One region of the Virgibacillus sp. JSM 102003 genome, then DNA from elsewhere that is predicted to be linked to it. Evidence: a T-box and tRNA genes for the amino acid it is inferred to sense, from the RefSeq annotation. Region 1 holds a T-box; the other holds one or more tRNA genes.
What was found. The T-box of region 1 lies ahead of tyrS (tyrosine--tRNA ligase). A T-box ahead of a tRNA ligase gene usually reads a tRNA of that ligase, here a tRNA-Tyr.
Positions count from the first base shown of each region.

Region 2: it encodes a tRNA-Tyr, which carries the amino acid that the T-box ahead of tyrS (tyrosine--tRNA ligase) is inferred to sense. The anticodon was not compared.

Region 1 is NZ_JBHFQH010000001.1:422,395-432,167, reverse strand. It holds gene motS (flagellar motor protein MotS) at 1-540, shown strand, start outside; gene ACE1TG_RS02190 (acetoin utilization protein AcuC) at 579-1,745, opposite strand; gene ACE1TG_RS02185 (acetoin utilization AcuB family protein) at 1,742-2,392, opposite strand; gene ACE1TG_RS02180 (GNAT family N-acetyltransferase) at 2,393-3,046, opposite strand; gene ACE1TG_RS02175 (transglycosylase domain-containing protein) at 3,174-6,299, opposite strand; T-box leader at 6,418-6,618, shown strand; gene tyrS (tyrosine--tRNA ligase) at 6,690-7,961, shown strand; gene ACE1TG_RS02165 (heavy metal translocating P-type ATPase) at 8,183-9,773, shown strand, end outside.
Region 2 is NZ_JBHFQH010000028.1:5,609-15,381, reverse strand. It holds rRNA gene rrf (5S ribosomal RNA) at 63-178, shown strand; tRNA gene ACE1TG_RS19540 (tRNA-Asn) at 276-350, shown strand; tRNA gene ACE1TG_RS19535 (tRNA-Thr) at 358-430, shown strand; gene ACE1TG_RS19530 (helix-turn-helix domain-containing protein) at 527-766, shown strand; gene ACE1TG_RS19525 (hypothetical protein) at 843-1,013, shown strand; gene ACE1TG_RS19520 (YwaF family protein) at 1,041-1,769, opposite strand; tRNA gene ACE1TG_RS19515 (tRNA-Glu) at 2,089-2,163, shown strand; tRNA gene ACE1TG_RS19510 (tRNA-Val) at 2,204-2,279, shown strand; tRNA gene ACE1TG_RS19505 (tRNA-Thr) at 2,445-2,520, shown strand; tRNA gene ACE1TG_RS19500 (tRNA-Tyr) at 2,560-2,644, shown strand; tRNA gene ACE1TG_RS19495 (tRNA-Gln) at 2,662-2,732, shown strand; tRNA gene ACE1TG_RS19490 (tRNA-Lys) at 2,777-2,849, shown strand; gene ACE1TG_RS19485 (hydroxymethylglutaryl-CoA reductase, degradative) at 3,053-4,342, shown strand; gene mvk (mevalonate kinase) at 4,339-5,304, shown strand; gene mvaD (diphosphomevalonate decarboxylase) at 5,390-6,367, shown strand; gene ACE1TG_RS19470 (phosphomevalonate kinase) at 6,528-7,625, shown strand; gene rocF (arginase) at 7,965-8,867, shown strand; gene ACE1TG_RS19460 (CPBP family intramembrane glutamic endopeptidase) at 9,269-9,773, opposite strand, start outside.

The sequences.
Region 1 (9,773 bases):
GGTAAGAATTCGAATGAATTTGAAAATCCAACCCAGATAGAAAATATTAATGACCGAGATGACACACCTGAAGAAGCTGAAGATTCCTTGGATAAATTGATGGGGGATGTTGGGCAATATTTGGACAATAACAGTTTAAATAATGTTGTTTCAGCAAGCAGAACTGAACGTGGGGTTGTATTGGTTTTGCAGGAAAGTATATTATTTGATTCTGGAAAGGCAGTAATTGTTGATTCGGGAAAACCTTTCTTAGATAAAATTGCGAAGCTTCTCTCCAATATACCTAATCATGTAAAAGTGGAAGGGCACACCGATAATCGACCCATCTCTAATTTTCGATATCCGTCAAATTGGGAATTATCCGGTGCACGCGCTAGTAGTGTAATACGCTACCTGATTAATGAAAAAAATTTCGATAACTCACGCTTTACTGCTGTTGGTTATGGGGCCACAAGACCTATAGTGCCAAACACTTCAGCAATAAACTGGAGTAAAAACAGACGAGTAGAAATGGTTATTATGGAAAATAATACAGAATAAATGAAAGGGAGATGATTGTAATAAATCATCTCCCTTTATTACTTGTTGTTTTGTATATTCTTTGCGTATTTTAAGGCACTTTGAAGTACTTTTTCATTTTTTTCAGTAATATCTGCTTTTCGTGGGATTATTGGCACAATACTTTTGCTATCATGCCAGTAATCAGGTAATGTAACAGGTGACTCTTTTTGCCACTTGGATTGCCAAGCAGAAGGCAGATCACCCTTTTGAACATCACCTGTTTTCATAACGCTCCATATTTGAGCCCATGCACGAGGAATAACTCTCCACATATCATATCCGCCACCACCTAGTGCAATCCAGCGTCCATTACAATATTGATGTGCTAACTCATGTGCTAATAAAGGAATTTTTTCGAAAATGCCCATCGTAGCACACAGATGTGTCAGCGGGTCGTATATGTGTGCATCTGCACCATTTTGTGTCAGGATGACATCAGGCTTGAAATACTCAACAATTTCCCGGAAAGCGGATTCATATAGATTGATAAATGATTCATCTTCGGTAAACGCATCGATCGGGATGTTAAAAGAAAATCCATGTCCTTCTTTTATTCCTCTTTCGTTAACGTTTCCTGTGCCAGGGAAAAGGTATCTGCCTGTTTCATGGATAGAAAAAGTACATACATTTGGATCATCATAGAATGCCCATTGAACACCATCTCCGTGATGTGCATCCGTATCTACATATAATACTTTCAAATCATATTTTTCACGAATGTATTTAATAGCTACTGCACCGTCATTATAAATACAGAAACCACTTGCTTTTCTTTTGAACCCATGGTGGAGTCCGCCACCTAAATTTAAAGCATGATCTGACTGCCCTTGTAACACGGTATCTATTGCAGTTAAGGTACCGCCGACCAAATAAGTTGATGCTTCATGCATACCGTCAAATATCGGCGTGTCTTCTGTTCCAATCCCAAATTCTAATCCTTCATTTGCCTGCAATTTTCCATTACTTGCTTTTTGAACAGCCTGGATATAAGATATGTCATGAAAAAGTGCAAGTTCATCTTCAGTAGCCTTGCGTGGTTCAATTATATCCTTATTAGTTAAAATGTTTATATCTTCTAATAATTCCTTTGCTAATAATACCCTTTTTTGATTAAATGGATGATCCGAATGAAATTGGTAGTTTAAAAATTTATTAGAGTAAACAAATGACGAGTTACAAGTCATACTTTTGGCCCCACGATATTGTTTGGCCACATCAGATCATAGCCAGCCTCTCGTAAGTCCTGCACAACTGGCATAGGATTCATGGTCTGAATACGGAAAACGAGAATTTTAAAATTCGGATCATCGTTATAAGGATATATTAAAACGGATGTAATATTAGTTTTGCGGGCACCAAAAATAGCTGCGACCTCTGGTAATATCCCTGGCTTATGTGGTACTTTTATTTCAATTTGTGAGCTTTGAAGGTTTGTACCTGTGAGCTGAATAAACGTATGAAGCATGTCTTTTTCAGTAATCATTCCAACTAATTTATTTTCTCTGACTACGGGTAAGCACGCGAATTCTTCATCGTAAAAAACTCTAGCAATTTCTTCAACAAAATCAAGTGGATGAACGGTTATGACATCCTGCGTCATAATCGACTGAATTTCATTTTCAAGTTCACTTTGGTCTGCATCTTGATTTAAAATAGATGGTGAAGCATCACGTACATCTCGATCAGATACAATCCCAATTACATAATAGTTATCATCAACGATTGGAATGTGTCTAATACGATTCTCATGAAGTAATTTTAATGCTTCGGCAATTGTTGCAGTTTTCGTCAGTGTAATGACTTCTTTTTTCATAATTTCCTCTACGAGCATTTATAATCTCTCCCTCATATTACGATATTGATGACGCTGTAAAAACCGAAGTTTATCAAACTGTTTAATTGATTCTTCCGGTACATTTTTCCCGATTCGAACCATTAGACAATTAGCCGGATGTGATATGATTTCCGGGTCATCCGTTGGGGCAGGAAGGAGTCCGCCTGCAGCCATCATTTTCTCCATTACTTTACGATAATTCCATATACTCAATCTAGTGCCTTCAAGATCCCAATGCCAATAATACTCGGTTGATATTAGGATATAATTCTCCATATAATCATCCATTATGGATACTTTTAATATGCCTGAGGCAATACCTGATCCACGATATTTTGGAATAATCTCAACTGCACCAAGTTCAATAAGGTCTTCCATATTAAACTCAGACCACCGTTCAAGTGGATCGGGATGTAAGTATGTTACATAGCCAACGATGGTGTCTTGGGTTCTTGCAATGATAATTCTTCCCTCTGGAAAGTCTGCAATACTTGAAATAGCTTCAAATTGTTTGGGGGCAGGTCGAAAAGCAGTTAATTGTTCATGGAAATGATACTTTCTTAATTCTGTGGATGAAAGCGGTCCTTCGATGATGACTGGGCCATTTGGAGTGTCGCGTGTGACAGAATGATACGTTTTAATATGATCCATTTTTTTCACCGCCTTGTTTTAAAGAAGTATTCTTTATATCTTTCTATTATACAGTAATATTGATGGCATTTTTAGTAAAAACTCAAAGAAAAACAGACGACGCCTTCATAGCGTCGTCTGATGGTTATTAGCCTGATCCCTCATTTGGTTTTTTATTAGCTTTGACAGTGAATGGGACAGGCTTGCTCGGTTTTCCATCCACAATTGCAGTTACTTTCCCCTTGTATTTTTTTCCATTTGGTTGAATATCTGGGAATGACTGACTCTTCTCTTGAGTTGTTTCTTTTTTATTATAACTTTCACCTGTTAACGTTATTTCGAACGTTGCCTTCTCACTATGGTTCCAAGAAACTGTGATTTTTTTGTTTTCATAATTCGCCGAGACATTTGTGACAGGTTCAACGGCTTTATCTTCCTTGTCAGGTTTATCACCCTCTGGTTCCTCAGGCTCTTCAGGCTCAGAAAAGTCACCAACAACAATTTCTTTGGATGCAGATGATTCTAATCCGAAGTAATCAACCGCTTTTACATGATAAACAGCCTTGCCTTTGGAAATACCAAAGCTATTCTCAGTTGTGTTACCAACGAGGCTAAAGCTATCTTCAGGACTATTTGCACGGTAAATACGGTAACCTACAACATCTTTACTGCTGGACTTTTTCCAGGTTATCTTATTTCCGGATCCTGCAACTGACGTAGGAGCAGAAGGTTTCTTTCCATCGTCTTCTATTGTACCGTCAGAGACTTCAGACTCTGGTAAACTGATTTTTTCCCACTTTTCACGATTGGTTCTTGGAAAAAGTTGGGTTAAATCATCCAGTTTGTCATAGCCCTTTCGTTTAAGAAATTCTGGGTTGAAGGTTATTCCATCTCCCTCAGTAAATTCTTCGGGTGTATTTTCCCCAGCTATAACTGCTTTACCATTTACCATTACATATGTTCCTTTTACAAGACTGTCATCTTCTTCGGTAGGCACATATTTGGCATTAAACAAGTCGCTTTTTATTAAGCCGGCTTTTTCACATAAATCTGATGGAAGCATACCCGATATTGCACAATAGCTCCGTGATACAATTCCACCTGGACGCTCGAAATTCTTTTTAGGTGCAACTAATTCTGGATTGACATCAGAAGCTGCGTTAATCAACTTTGCCCATAGTTTTACATTTCTGCTGCTGTACCCTAATGAGCAGCTTGGGCATTCAAGTGATTTTCCAATCTCATAACCCATCCATGTTCCAAAAGTTACATTTGGATTGGTTGCGACAAACCACGTATCTTTTTTGTCTTGTGATGTACCAGTTTTCCCAGCCCAATCTACTCCACTATACTTCAATTGGGAATTTAAATATGCTGCTGTTCCACCGCTAATTACATCACGCATCATATCAAGAGTTAGATAGTTAGTTTGTGGTGAATATACATCTACAGGTTTACTTTTATGTTCATAGATTACTTCACCATCAGTTGTGGTTATTTTTTCAATCATGTAAGCATCGACGGCTTTACCATTGTTGCCAAACGTACTGTAAGCATTTGTGTTTTCCTCAATTGAGATTCCATTGGTGGTACCACCGATTCCCAAAGAGAGGTTAGCATATTCATTTTCACCTAAGGTTGTAATTCCCATAGGCTTTAAAAATTCACTAACAGGATCCTGCGATCTGATTTGGTCATAAATTCTGATTGCAGGTATATTATAGGAATTTTTAAGTGCCTTTCGAGCAGAAACTAGACCATGATAGCCACCTGCATAGTTTCTAGGTGTATAGGAACCTCCAGGTGTGGAATAAGTTGTTCTGACATCAGCTAGTGGTGTCCCAGGTTGTATAACTCCTTTTTCCATTGCTGGAGCATAGGTGAGTATTGGCTTCATGGTACTGCCATTCGAACGAATTACATCTGTTGCATAATTTATTTGATCTTTCTCAGTATACTCACGGCCACCAACAAAGCTAATGATTCTGCCTGAACTGTTTTCAATTAGAATTCCACCTGTTTCGATAGGCTGGGTTATTTCTTTCTTTTCACCAGTCTCTTCATTTATAACAACTTTACCAGTCCAATCCGGACCATATGTGTCGTAATTTTTGATGACCTTTTTAAACGCATCATGTGTTTTTTTATCAATTGTTGTATGGATTTTGTAGCCATTTTTACGCAATGCACGGTCAGCTAATATTTTATATTCTTCCATTAACTTCTCGTCATTGTTCAGGTCTTCCATTGAGTACCCATCTTTTTTGGCAATATGTTTTAGTATTTTTTCTTTTGCCCGTTTTTCAGCACTAAAGGTTAAGTATGGATATTTTTCAATTGGTGATTGAGACTCTTCGATGAAATCAGCTACTATATCGTAACCTAATGCCTTCTCGTATTGCTTTTTTGAAATAGTATCTGATTCATACATTCTGTTTAGAACGGATTTCATCCGATTAATTCCAGGTTGCATCCCCTCTTTACTTTTTAAACCACCGCTGTTTTTGAAGGGGGTATACCTTGATGGACTCTGCGGAAGTCCTGCAAGGTAGGCTGCCTGTGGCAGATTAACCTCAGATGCATCAATACCAAATATTCCTTGTGCAGCGGTTTGAATTCCAGCGATATTCCCCCCAGAAGCATCTCGGCCATATGGGACAATATTTAAATATGCCTCAAGGATTTGATCTTTTTCAAAAAAACGTTCCAAACGCAGTGCTAACAATATTTCCTTTGCTTTACGTTCAAATGATACCTCATTCGTTAGAATCTGGTTCTTAATAAGCTGTTGTGTTAGCGTACTTCCTCCTGTTTTGACTGCTGCATTTGTCGCTTCCTGTACTAGTGCACGGACTATTGCTTTTGGAACAATCCCTTTATGGTCATTGAAATACTCATCTTCAGTTGCAATAACTGCATTCTTCAAGGTATCGGAAACATTTTCCAATTTAACTTCTTCTCTATGTATATCAGAACGGACGTTACCGAAATACTTATTCCCGGCAAAATACAATTTTGATGTTTCCTCATAATTATATATATCTTTTTCCATGCTGGCATAGCTCCGTACTGGTTCATCTTTGACAAGTGAAGCAAAGTAACCTGCACCTACACCACCTGCGAATAATAGACCAACAGCACCTACAATCACAAAAAATAATATTACATTCCAAAACACATCATATGTAATACGTGATGATTTTTGAACTTTTCCAGTTCCCCAAATTGTCTTTATTTTTTCTTTATATTTTTTAAATAATTGTTTATAATCCATAGTAAGACCTCCTAAATTCCAACATCAATTATAGCATAATCAATGTACTAGGTATAGAAGGAATTATGTGAATATATTGCGTTTGCCATCAGAATGTGATATGAATAAGTAATAATATTAAAATACATTGAAAGATCGAAGTAGCTTTGCAAATCAATTTTTAAGAGAGCTAACGGATGCTGAGAGTTAGCATATATTTGCTGGTGAATTACAATCCGGAGTTTCTTCCTTTAAAAAGAAGACGGTGACATCATCGTTAACAATTCCAAGGTGGCATGTGCAACAAGGGTGGTACCGCGAGCGTCAACTCGTCCCTTATTTATATTAGGGATGGGTTTTTTTATTTGCAGTTAAGAAAATATTAATAGTAAAAGATGGAGAGTGAAGAGAGTGGATATTTTAAAGGATTTGGAACAGCGTAATTTGATTCATCAAACAACTGACACCGAGGGTTTAACCAAGCATTTGGAAGAGAATCAGGTAACATTGTACTGTGGGTTTGATCCGACTGCTGACAGCTTACATATTGGACATTTGCTGCCTATCACAATGTTAAAAAGGTTTCAGAAAGCTGGACATCGACCTATAGCATTGATTGGTGGCGGAACAGGAATGATTGGTGATCCAAGTGGTCGTTCCACTGAACGTTCACTGAACGAAGCGACAGTTGTAAAAGGTTACAGTGAAAAAATTAAACAGCAATTAGCAAAATTGCTTGATTTTGATAGTGGGTCAAATGCTGCGGTTGCCCGTAATAACCATGACTGGCTTAGTAGCATGACTGTTATTGACTTTTTGCGGGATGCGGGGAAACATTTTGGTATCAATTACATGCTTGGTAAGGAATCTGTGTCAGCGAGAATTGAACAGGGGATATCTTACACAGAGTTCAGTTACATGATACTTCAATCTTTAGACTACCTAAAATTATACGAACAGGAAAATTGCACCATGCAAATTGGCGGCAGCGATCAATGGGGTAATATAACTGCTGGTATGGAACTGATTCGCCGCTCCAGAGAAGAAATGGACGAAGAAACGAAAGTGTTCGGCTTAACTGTTCCTCTGATAACAAAGGCTGATGGTTCCAAGTTTGGTAAAACAGCAGGTGGTTCTATTTGGTTAGATCCGGAAAAAACAACACCATATGAATTTTATCAATTTTGGTTTAATGCTGATGATTGTGATGTAATGAAATTCTTATATTACTTCACATTTATCGATAAGGAGGAATTGGACCAGTTACAAAAAGAAGTAGAGAACACCCCTGAGAACCGTGTGGCACAAAAACGGTTAGCAGAAGAGATGACTCGCGAAGTGCATAGTCAGGAAGCGCTGGAACAAGCGCAGAAAATATCAGCATCACTATTCAGTGGAAATTTAAAAGAATTATCTGCAGAAGATATTAAGCAGGGTTTTAAAGGTGTTCCAGCCCACGAAGCTTCTAAAGAAGAAATAGGTTTAATTGATCTTTTAGTTAACGCTTCTATATCATCATCAAAGCGACAAGCTAGAGAAGACATTAAAAATGGAGCAATTTATATAAATGGTGAGCGTCAGCAGGAGTTGCAGTACGTTGTAAGTGAAGAAGACCGTATTGACGATATGTTTACCATAATAAGACGCGGCAAGAAAAAGTATTTCCTTATAAGCTATAAATAGATCGTTTCACAATTTATAATGGGGATGTTTAAGAGTGCAAACACCCAAACAACATTCAATGCACACGCTATTTCATAATTGAAAATGGCGTGTGTATTTTTGTGCAATTAGTAATTTATTTAAAGAAAATCTCCTAATCTTGATGGCGGTCAATTTCCTTAGACAGAAAGAACTCTATAATAAAGGTATCAAGAAGATGATGATTAAAGGAGAGTAAAAAAATGATTAAAACAATAAATCAACACAAAAATCATATTACAGCAATTACCGCAATTCTCATTGTATTTGGTTTCACTTCTGAAATTATGGGAAATGCAGGCGTTAAGGATATAACGTTAATCATTGCGACAATTGTTGCTGGTGTTCCGATTTTTATGAAAGCCTTTCAGGCGCTTCGAATGAAGGCTTTCAGTATTGAATTGCTGGTTACTATCGCAGTCATTGGTGCTTTAATTATCGGTGAATACGTTGAATCAGCTGTAGTTACTTTTCTATTTTTATTTGGGGCATTTTTGGAAGCACGAACATTAGAGAAAACACGTTCATCCTTAAAAAAACTGGTCGATATGGCTCCACAGGAAGCTGTTGTAGTCCGTAATGAGAATCATGTCACAGTACCAGTTGAAGAAGTAGCGGAAGGGGATCATGTTATTATTCGTTCTGGTGGAAGTATTCCTGTTGATGGAAATATTATGTTCGGTCGTGCATCGTTAAATGAATCAGCTGTTACAGGTGAATCGATACCCGCATCCAAGAAGTTAAATGACAAGGTTTTTAGTGGGACTATTGTGGATAATGGTTATATTGAGATTGTTGCTGAAAAAGTTGGCAATGATACCACTTTTTCGAAGATTATCGAACTGGTGGAAGAAGCACAGGAGTCAAAATCAAAAACAGAGAAGTTTCTTAACAAGTTTGCCAATGTTTATACACCAGCAGTTGTTATACTATCAATTGCGGTCTATATATTGACAAGAGATCTACATTTAGCTATCACATTCTTAGTTGTTGCCTGTCCCGGAGCCCTGGTGATTGGAGCTCCTGTATCAAACGTCGCTGGTATTGGAAATGGTGCCAAAAATGGTTTCCTGGTTAAAGGTGGCGAAGTAATGGATACCTTTTCCAAGGTGGACACTCTAGTTTTTGACAAAACAGGCACACTAACAAAAGGAAAGCCGGAAGTTACCGACATTAAATTATTTAACTATCAGGATACAAATGAATTATTGCGTTTAGTTGCACAAGTGGAAACAATTTCGGAACATCATTTAGGTCAAACTATTGTAAAAGAAGCAAGTAATAGAAAGATAGATTTTAGAGGAGAACTTAAAGAAGGAAAAGTCATAAAAGGAAATGGAATTTCTGCAAAAGTTAACGATCAATCGCTTACTGTGGGAAATCGTCATTTAATGAATTCCGAAAATATTGAGGTGCCAGCAGAGGTTGCAGCGTATGCCGTGAACTGTGAAATGGCAGGTAATACTGCAATATATGCAGCAGTTGATGGAAAAGTAGCAGGTGTTTTCTCTATAGCTGATCAAATTCGGGAAGATGCTCCAAAAGCTTTAGCTGAAATGAGGAAAAACGGTATTAAGAAAATCGTTATGCTTACAGGTGATAACAGGCACACTGCTGCATTAGTTGCGAGTAAATTAGGATTAGATGAGTACCAGGCGGAATTATTACCAGAAGACAAAGTAATCTTCGTGAAGAAATTACAAAATGAAGGGCATGTCGTCGCAATGGCGGGGGACGGTATCAATGATGCACCAGCAATTGCTGCGGCTGATATCGGATTGGCAATGGGTGAAG
Region 2 (9,773 bases), on a different contig from region 1:
AACCCTTGCATTTTTTCTTGAAAATGCATATAATATATTTTGTCTTTCAATTTAAGGACATGTCTGGTAGCATTAGCGGAGAGGACACACCTGTTTCCATGCCGAACACAGTAGTTAAGCTCTCCAGCGCCGATGGTAGTTGGGGCTTTGCCCCTGCAAGAGTAGGACGCCGCCAGGCTATTTTTTATATATTTTTTTATAACAGTAAATAATCACGTAGCATAATGAGTACAATACATAACGTCATATTACTCTGATAAATACTAACAAATTATTCCACAGTAGCTCAGCGGTAGAGCAATCGGCTGTTAACCGATCGGTCGTAGGTTCGATTCCTACCTGTGGAGCCATTTTAATGCTTCCATAGCTCAGCCGGTAGAGCACCACCATGGTAAGGTGGGGGTCAGCGGTTCAAGTCCGCTTGGAAGCTCTTACATTTAACATCTATTTCCCAAGGGATTTAGGTGTTTTTATTTATGAAGAACATTCGATTAATGTATTATAAGTATTAGGATGGAGTGGTAAAATGTCAGCACCAAAAGAAGTAAGGAAGCAACGCAGAGAACAAATTGCTAGTGAAATTATTTCATCAAAAGAAGCTTTGGAGATATTAGGCGTTTCTCGTATGCGATTAAGCCAATATGTAAATGACGGAAGGATAAAACCGATTAGAAGTGGTATATATTTAAAAGATGACATTGTGGCTTTTAAAGAAGCATTTCGAGAAGCGAGATCAAATAATGAATGGTTAAAAACGTTTGAATAGACGTTATGCATATTGACTTTTTTAAGGTATCTTTATCGATAAGGTTTTTAATATAAATAGACAGGTGGTTTTTTAAATGGGGAGTGGACTATCGTTGCTTATAATATTAGCAATTGTAGTAACTATAGCTGAAGTGTTTGTGGCTTACTTTTTGATCAAGAAACATAATATGAAAATCTGGCAATCTTTGTATACCTCATTACCGGTCATTGTAATTGTTTGGGTAGTAGCTATTATGTATTCCTAACTATAAATCAACACGCAACTAGGATAGTTAGTTGCGTGTTGATTTTTCACGCTTAAGTAATTTATAAATCTGTAGCTGAACAAAGAAGGCAATAAATGCTAACACACAAAGGTTAATATAATACCAAATACCACTTCCAAGCATATCAAGTGGTGTGCTGGCTGTAGGTGTATGGGAAAGATACAGGTAATTGGAATTCAAAAATGGGTTAATAAAGAAACCAATTATAATAGCATACAGTAATAGGTATCCATAGACTTCAAGTAGTGATTTAAAATTAATCTTTAAGGAACTGGTTGCTACAAGAAAAATACTTGTCCATGATATGGCAGTATGATGGACAAAAAACTTCCAAAAGCGATAGTGCGGAAAGTCATACGGCAACTCTGGAGTAACTAATGCCAGGAAAGCTGGGATAAGACCAATAAAAAAAGTGACTTGTATAAGCTTCCTGTTGTGAGTAACTAACGCAATTGCTCCTGTTATACCTGCAACTCCGCAAAGATGTAATGGTGTGTGTTCCTGTAAGCTCCATATTCCAGTTAATGCTGTCCATGTTTGATAGGATACTTCTGAAAAAATTAACAGAATAAATAAGAACCAACGAATTGTATTGTATAAATATGTATTAGATAAGATCTTTTTAAGAAATATTATAAATAGCATTATTCCTAATAAATATATAAGCAGCATAACAATGTGACTAATGCCAAATGTAATAAATGGCTCGCCACCCAAACTTAACCAGTTCCCCATATAATCCCCCCATATTGTTTAGAAAACTTGGCTTATCGCCAAGGCTTAATATAGATAAGCCTTCGTTGCACTTATGCAGTGAGAAAGGATTTATACTTTCTCAACTGCTAAAATCATGGCCTAATTCCCATTATATTGGTATCAAAAGTATTTGAAAATAAAGAATTCCTTTTTCCCCTTTACAAAGATGCTTAATCTGTATATAATAAAATTCGTCAGTTTATGACAATCCTTTTTGGAAATCAGAAATAATAAATGTTTTCTTACTGCATAAGTGCATCTAAAATGTGTAATAACTTTATTACATAAACCATTGTAAGGCCCGTTGGTCAAGTGGTTAAGACACCGCTCTTTCACGGCGGTAACACGGGTTCGAATCCCGTACGGGTCACCATTTTATTCTTTTAATAGTCAGCACCCCAAGATATTACATAGGAGGATTAGCTCAGCTGGGAGAGCACCTGCCTTACAAGCAGGGGGTCGCAGGTTCGAGCCCTGCATCCTCCACCATTTATATGCCGGTCTAGCTCAATTGGCAGAGCAAGCCGTTAGCTTCACCGAGTAATCTACCATGTGCAGGTTTGCGAGGAGTGCGGCATCGCCGAAAAGACATGCAACACGACGAGCACACAAACTGAAAAGCACATCAAGACAATTAACACTATCTAAATATATGCCGGTCTAGCTCAATTGGCAGAGCAACTGACTTGTAATCAGTAGGTTGGGGGTTCAATTCCTCTGGCCGGCACCATTTTTTTATGTATAATTTATAGAAATGTAGTTAAAATATGGAGGGGTAGCGAAGTGGCTAAACGCGGCGGACTGTAAATCCGCTCCCTCAGGGTTCGGGAGTTCGAATCTCTCCCCCTCCACCATAATATACTTAATTAATTGGGCTATAGCCAAGCGGTAAGGCATCGGGTTTTGATCCCGTGATCCTAGGTTCGAATCCTGGTAGCCCAGCCTTTTTTTATTTTATGAGGTATTTCGGGAAACATTCCTTATATGAGCCATTAGCTCAGCTGGCAGAGCATCTGACTTTTAATCAGAGGGTCGGAGGTTCGAATCCTCCATGGCTCATCAATTTATATGAAAAAACACTAGCGTAAATACATAACACATATTATAATAGCAGATAAACAAGGTCGTTATGATTACCAACAACCTTGTTTATTTGCATTTTGTACTGTTTTTTTACATAATAGATACAGTAATTTAATCATTAATAAAAAAATGAACAATTTGACATATATAAATTATGCTAGTTAAAAGGATGAGATGGTATGAAAACTTCTAGATTCCCTGGTTTTTACAATATGACTGTTGAGGAACGCAGACAGTTGTTGACTACGATGGACACGTTCACTGATGAAGAAAAAGATTATTTGTTTTCAAACGAACCTCTTCCAACTGACACGGCGGATAAAATGATAGAAAACGTAGTCGGGACTTTTCCGCTTCCATTAGGATTAGGATTGAATTTTTTAATTAATGGGAAAGAATATGTAATACCAATGGCAATTGAAGAACCATCTGTTGTTGCTTCAGCAAGCTACATTGCAAAAACTGTCAGAAATGCTGGCGGGTTTACTACAGAGGCGACAGATCGCGTTATGATTGGTCAAATTCAAGTGGTAGGCTGTCCGGATTTTAAAGCAGCGAAAGAGGCTGTTTTAAAGGAAAAAGATGCATTGATTGCTGATGCTAATGCCGCATACCCCAGTTTAGTAGCTAGGGGGGGTGGTGCAGAAGATCTAGAAGTTAGAGTATTAAATGAAGAGTCAGACTCAAAATATGGTCAAATGCTTATTCTTCACGTTTATATAAATACTTGTGACGCAATGGGGGCAAATATCATTAACACAATGGTTGAGTCACTTGCTCCGACAGTTGAGACTATTACGGAAGGGAAAGTATATTTACGGATCCTTTCTAATTATCCAGATCGTTGTCTTGCACGTGCGCGTTGCGTTATTCCACCTGAATTATTACAGACAGGCAGTTACACTGGTGAAGAAGTGCGTGATGGCGTTATTCATGCCTATGAGTTTGCCGCATCGGACCCCTATCGCGCTGTTACCCACAATAAAGGGATAATGAATGGTATTGACCCCATCGTTATTGCAACCGGTAATGATTGGCGTGCTGTTGAAGCTGGGGCCCATGCGCACGCAGCTAGATTCGGGAAATATAGTTCGATGACAGAATGGTCGAAGGATGAGGACGGAAATTTAGTTGGTGAATTAGAACTCCCTATGTCTGTCGGGACTGTAGGCGGTTCGACCCATGTTCACCCAATTTCTAAACTTGCATATAAAATTTTAGACGTTGATTCAGCACAGGAGCTTGCACAAGTTATAGTTTCTGTTGGACTTGCACAAAACCTTGGTGCACTTAAAGCCTTAGCAACCGATGGTATTCAGAAAGGTCATATGGCTTTACATTCTCGCTCTGTTGCTATAGCAGCAGGAGCTACAGGGGAGATGATTGATATCATTGCTGAACGATTAGTTGATGAAAAAGAAATCCGTGTTGGAAAAGCTAAAGAAATGGTGGAAGAATATATAAAATGAGTGCAGAAAAAGCAACAACATCAGAACAAACAGCTATAGGTATAGCTCATAGTAAATTGATCTTAATCGGGGAACATGCAGTTGTACACGGACAACCTGCTATTGCGCTTCCATTCCCGTTAGTAGGGGTGGAATCAGTAATTGATTATGTTCCAGGCTCGGTAAAGATTGATAGTACGTTTTACCATGGTCCGCTTGAATCTGCACCAGAGTCGCTGGAGGGGCTTGTAAATTGTATTAAGGCAACCTTAAATTATCTTCAGTTACCATGTGAGGATCTTTTGATACGAATTAAATCATCCATACCACCTGGAAAAGGACTAGGATCAAGTGCTTCAGTGGCTATTGCGGTAGTGAGATCACTTTTTGCCTATAACAATCAGGACTATTCAGAAGATGAACTTCTGACCTTAGCTAACATTTCAGAAACGTATGCTCATGGAGTGCCTAGTGGTATCGATACACTAACAATTACTTCCGATTGTCCAGTCTGGTTTGAGAAGGAACTGCCTTCTGATTTTATTGAACCTAAAGGTGATTTTCATTTCATTGTTGCCGATTCAGGCAGAATGGGTGATACGCGTTTAGCTGTTGAGTCCGTTGCGAACCTGTTCAAATCAGCTCCAAGAAGAATACAGGCTAAGCTTGACCGTATAGGTGAAATTACGCATCGAGCAAGGCATGCGCTTGAGAGTGCGAGCAAGCATTTATTAGGACAGATGTTAAATGAAGCACAAAAAGAACTGGAAGCTCTAGGTGTAAGCGATGCAGGCTTGAACAGGTTAATCTACTTTGCAAGGCAGGAAGGTGCCTTAGGTGCCAAATTAACTGGAGGCGGAAATGGCGGTTGTATAATTGCCTTAGCACGTAATGAAGTACACTCCAGACAGCTAGCTGAAAAGCTGAAGAAATTCGGCGCACACACGGTATGGCCTTTTGTTTTAAGAAAGAAGCCTGAATAAGCATAAACATTAGAAAACCTGGCTTATCATCAAGTCTTAGTTGCATATATGCAGTAAGATAACTGCGATACAGAGGGGATATACAATGAAGGCATCAGCCAAAGCACATACAAATATTGCCTTAATTAAATACTGGGGTAAACGAGATGAATCATTAATACTTCCGATGAATAATAGCCTCTCATTGACGTTAGATGGATTTTATACAACGACTACTGTTGATTTTAGAGAATTGTTAACAGAGGACAGTTTTTATCTGAATGATCAACCTGTAAGTGGTGTGGAATATGACCGAGTAACATCATTTTTAGACCTGATCCGGGAGTATGCAGGAAAACCGAATTTATTTGCAGAAGTTCATTCTACTAATTATGTTCCAACAGCTGCTGGATTTGCATCATCAGCATCAGGATTCGCTGCATTGGCAACAGCCGCTGTCAAATCGCTTGAACTTAAGATAAGTGATGAAGAACTTTCCATCTTAACCAGACAAGGGTCAGGGTCAGCCTGCAGATCAATTTATGGTGGCTTTGTAGAATGGGAAAAAGGAGACATGTCTGATGGCTCTGATTCTTATGCTATACAGGTAGCACCTGCAAGTCATTGGGATATTCGCGTCGCTGCAGTCGTTTTATCCTCCTCAGCTAAGAAGGTGCTGAGCCGGGAAGGGATGAAGCGGACTGTCGATACGTCTGCTTATTATTCCAGCTGGGTTAAAAGTATTCCAGAGGATCTCCGTAACATTAAAGAGGGTATAAAGAACAGGGATTTTGAGAAAGTAGGAGAAATAGCTGAGGCAAACTGTCTTAGAATGCATGCCACTACTTTGGCTGCCAATCCACCTTTTACGTATTGGCATGACACGACGCTTGCTGTAATGCGAGCTGTTCAGGAACTGCGTGAAAACGGGGCTTCAGCATATTTCACGATTGATGCTGGTCCAAATGTAAAAGTTCTTTACCTGCCAGAAAACGAAGAAACGATACAAAGTACGCTCCGTGAAATACCTGGGGTAGATGACGTTATTGCAAGTCGAGCTGGTCAAGGAGTATCCTATATTTAGCAGTTAAGAAAGTATAAATCCTTTCTTACTGCATAAGTGCAACTAAGCTTCCGCCCATTAAGGCTTGCACTCCAGAGTATAAGGGGTTCTAAGAAAGCAAAATACGGTTTCATAAGAATCCCTTTAACGAAAGCCAAGTTTTATAAGGAGTTGAAACGTATTGCCAACTACACCATTGAGCCTTAAAGTCCCTGGGAAGTTAATGATAGCGGGGGAATTTGCAGTACTTGAAGCCTATCAAAACCTAGTCGTTATGGCGGTTGATCGTTTTGTTTATGTGACATTAACACAACAGGATGAAAACCGTCTTTCTTTGCTGAACTTCGAATTAGCTAACCTCGAATGGACCTATGATGAAAAAAAGGTCAACATAAAGACAGCTGACAAGCGTGTAAAGTTTGTTGAAGATGCTATGTCGGTCGTATATACATATTTAAAAGAAAAGAACATCTCCCCAGCCAACTTTCATTTAGAAATCCGCAGTGAACTTGATGACGAATCCGGTCGTAAATATGGTTTAGGTTCTAGTGCCGCTGTCGTTACTTCTGTGGTTGCTGCCATTTTAAAAAAATATCTCCCAAAAGAGTCATCGGCTAAATTGATTTTTAAGTTAGCAGCTATTTCGCATGTGAAGACACAAGGAAGTGGTTCAGGTGCTGATGTTGCTGCATCATCTTATGGAGGGTTTATACAATATGCCTCATTTCAAGCAGAATGGCTGCAGCACGAATACAAACAGGCAGAAACCATTCATGAATTAGTGGAAAAGGATTGGCAGTATTTATCTCTTAATCCGATTAAATTACCAGATAATACTCACATGTGCATTGGCTGGACAGGAACCCCTGCATCAACCGGGAAGTTAATCGATAAAATCAAACTACTTAAAACAGAGAATAATAAACAATACGAGCAATTTCTTAATGAAAGTAATGAGGCAGTCAGCACCTTTATCAATGGAGTTACTGAGGAGGATGCTGCACTTATTATTGAGGGTACAAAGCGGAACAGACAAGCGTTAGCTACTGTTGGAAAGCAAGCTAATGCAGACATTGAAACCCCACTGCTGCAAAAGTTGTGTGATCTGGCTGAACAGCACGGTGGGGCAGGTAAACCATCTGGAGCAGGTGGTGGTGACTGTGGGATTGCATTTCTGCCATCCGAAGAAAAGGCTCAGCAGCTAATGAATGCCTGGAAAGAGGCAGGAATTAAACCGTTGGATATTCAACTTTATAAGGCTGGTGCAGCCGAAATATAAAGCAGGACTGTCTTTTTTTTAGACAGCCCTGCTATTTAGTTACGCTAATAAGTCTTCGGCTATTTTCGATTCGCTGCATTTCAACAGTTCCTGTATAAATTTTGATGTAAAGTAAAAAAATGAATGGGTGATCATTCATTTTATCTTTAAAATAATATAAGCTGCCAATACTCATCTCATTATGGCATAAGTGTAAGTATATAATTACTAAACTCAATTAACATGACCCTAAAGTTTTAATCCAGCAATCAATTATCAGTGTATATATATACATATTTTTGTCGAGTTGAGTCATTGCCTGTTTTTTGGCTAAAATAAAAAGGTAGAGGAGGAATTCAGATGAAGAAAAATATGTCTATAATTGGCGTGCCGATGGATCTCGGACAAAGTCGACGTGGTGTTGATATGGGACCAAGCGCCATCCGATATGCGGGCGTTGTTGAAACGCTTGAAAATTTAAACTACGATATTAAAGATCTGGGTGATGTGCCGGTTTCCCGCCCTGATAGTAAATATGAGAAACAGGAAGATAATTTACGAAATTTACAACAGGTGGCTGATGCAAATCAGAAGCTTGCAGAGATGGTCGACAAGGAAATTACCAGTAATCATTTCCCGTTAGTGTTGGGTGGCGATCATAGCATTGCTATTGGAAGTCTAGCAGGTATAGCGAAGCACTATGAAAATTTAGGTGTAATCTGGTATGACGCCCACGGTGACTTGAATTCAGGTGATACATCACCATCTGGTAATATTCACGGCATGCCACTTGCTGTAAGTTTAGGAATCGGGAATGAAAAGTTAACGAATATACTTGGCTACCAGCCAAAAATCAAGCCTGAGAATATCGTGATTATAGGTGCCCGTTCACTTGATCCGGGGGAAAAGGACCTGATTAAAGAAAGTGGCATAAACGTATATTCCATGCATGAAGTGGACCGCTTGGGAATGCCAGCTGTAATGAGTCAGGCAATAGATTACTTAAAGAATCGTACAGATGGAGTTCATTTGAGTCTGGATTTGGATGGTTTGGATCCTGAGGAAGCCCCTGGTGTGGGTACACCGGTAATTGGCGGGTTATCCTATCGTGAAAGCCATCTAGCAATGGAAATGCTTGCAGAGTCCAATATCCTTACCTCTGCAGAATTTGTTGAAGTAAATCCAATCTTGGACCACAAGAATAAAACGGCAACTGTTGCTGTCGGCTTAATAGGTTCACTGTTTGGTGAAAAGTTGAAGTAAGTAGTTTTGTAGTACAAATTGAATATTGAGTAGAATGGAGCATTGAATTGCAAAGCAATTTGATGCTCTTTTGGCAGTTAAGAAACTAACATAGCTGTCGAATACGTAGCCACCATCTATTATAAACATGAATTTGTAATCGAAATAAAGAGGTGTTTCCATATAACAGGTTTAAGGTTTTGCGGACACCAGAGACCTTATTTAGCACAAATGCCTCTATTAGCCATGGTTTAGGTAAAATAAGGGCTTCGGCTTCACACCGCTAACTGGCTAAAATCAACGGTATATTAGGGTAAAAAAGGCAAATAACGGAACGAGGATCCGGACCCATGCTCCGAACGCGGTTTTTGTAACAAATAACGGAACCAGGATCCGACTTCTTAAGGTTAGTTGGACAATTGTTAAAATATCGCTATTAGTGCAATGATAATGATCGCTGAGTCAGCAATAATATGAACAAGCCATGAATTAAAGATATTGCTGGACTTTTCATTGAGCCAGTTAAACACTAAACCTATTGTAAACAACCCAAATAGCGCTAACAGAAATAATCCGATGTTGAACCAGGTGAGAAAGATTGCTGTATGGTAGATTGCGAACAAAAATGATGAATAGATATAGGCAAATAGCCGATGGTCATGCTGTAAATTTTTAAATATAAATCCTCTGAAAAAAATCTCCTCTAAAAATGAATTGCCTACTATAATATAAATACTAATAAATAAAAAAGTATCTCCAGTAATGTTCTTTTGTGCCAGGTTTTCACTAATTTCAGCGAAGTCGATGTGATTTTTTAAACCAAGGTACGCCCCTATAAGAATGAGGAAAGCTCCAATTCCCAAACCGGCGCTTATTTTTAATCGTTTGATATCCATTCTATGTGTCGCTAAATATGCGGTGTTATTT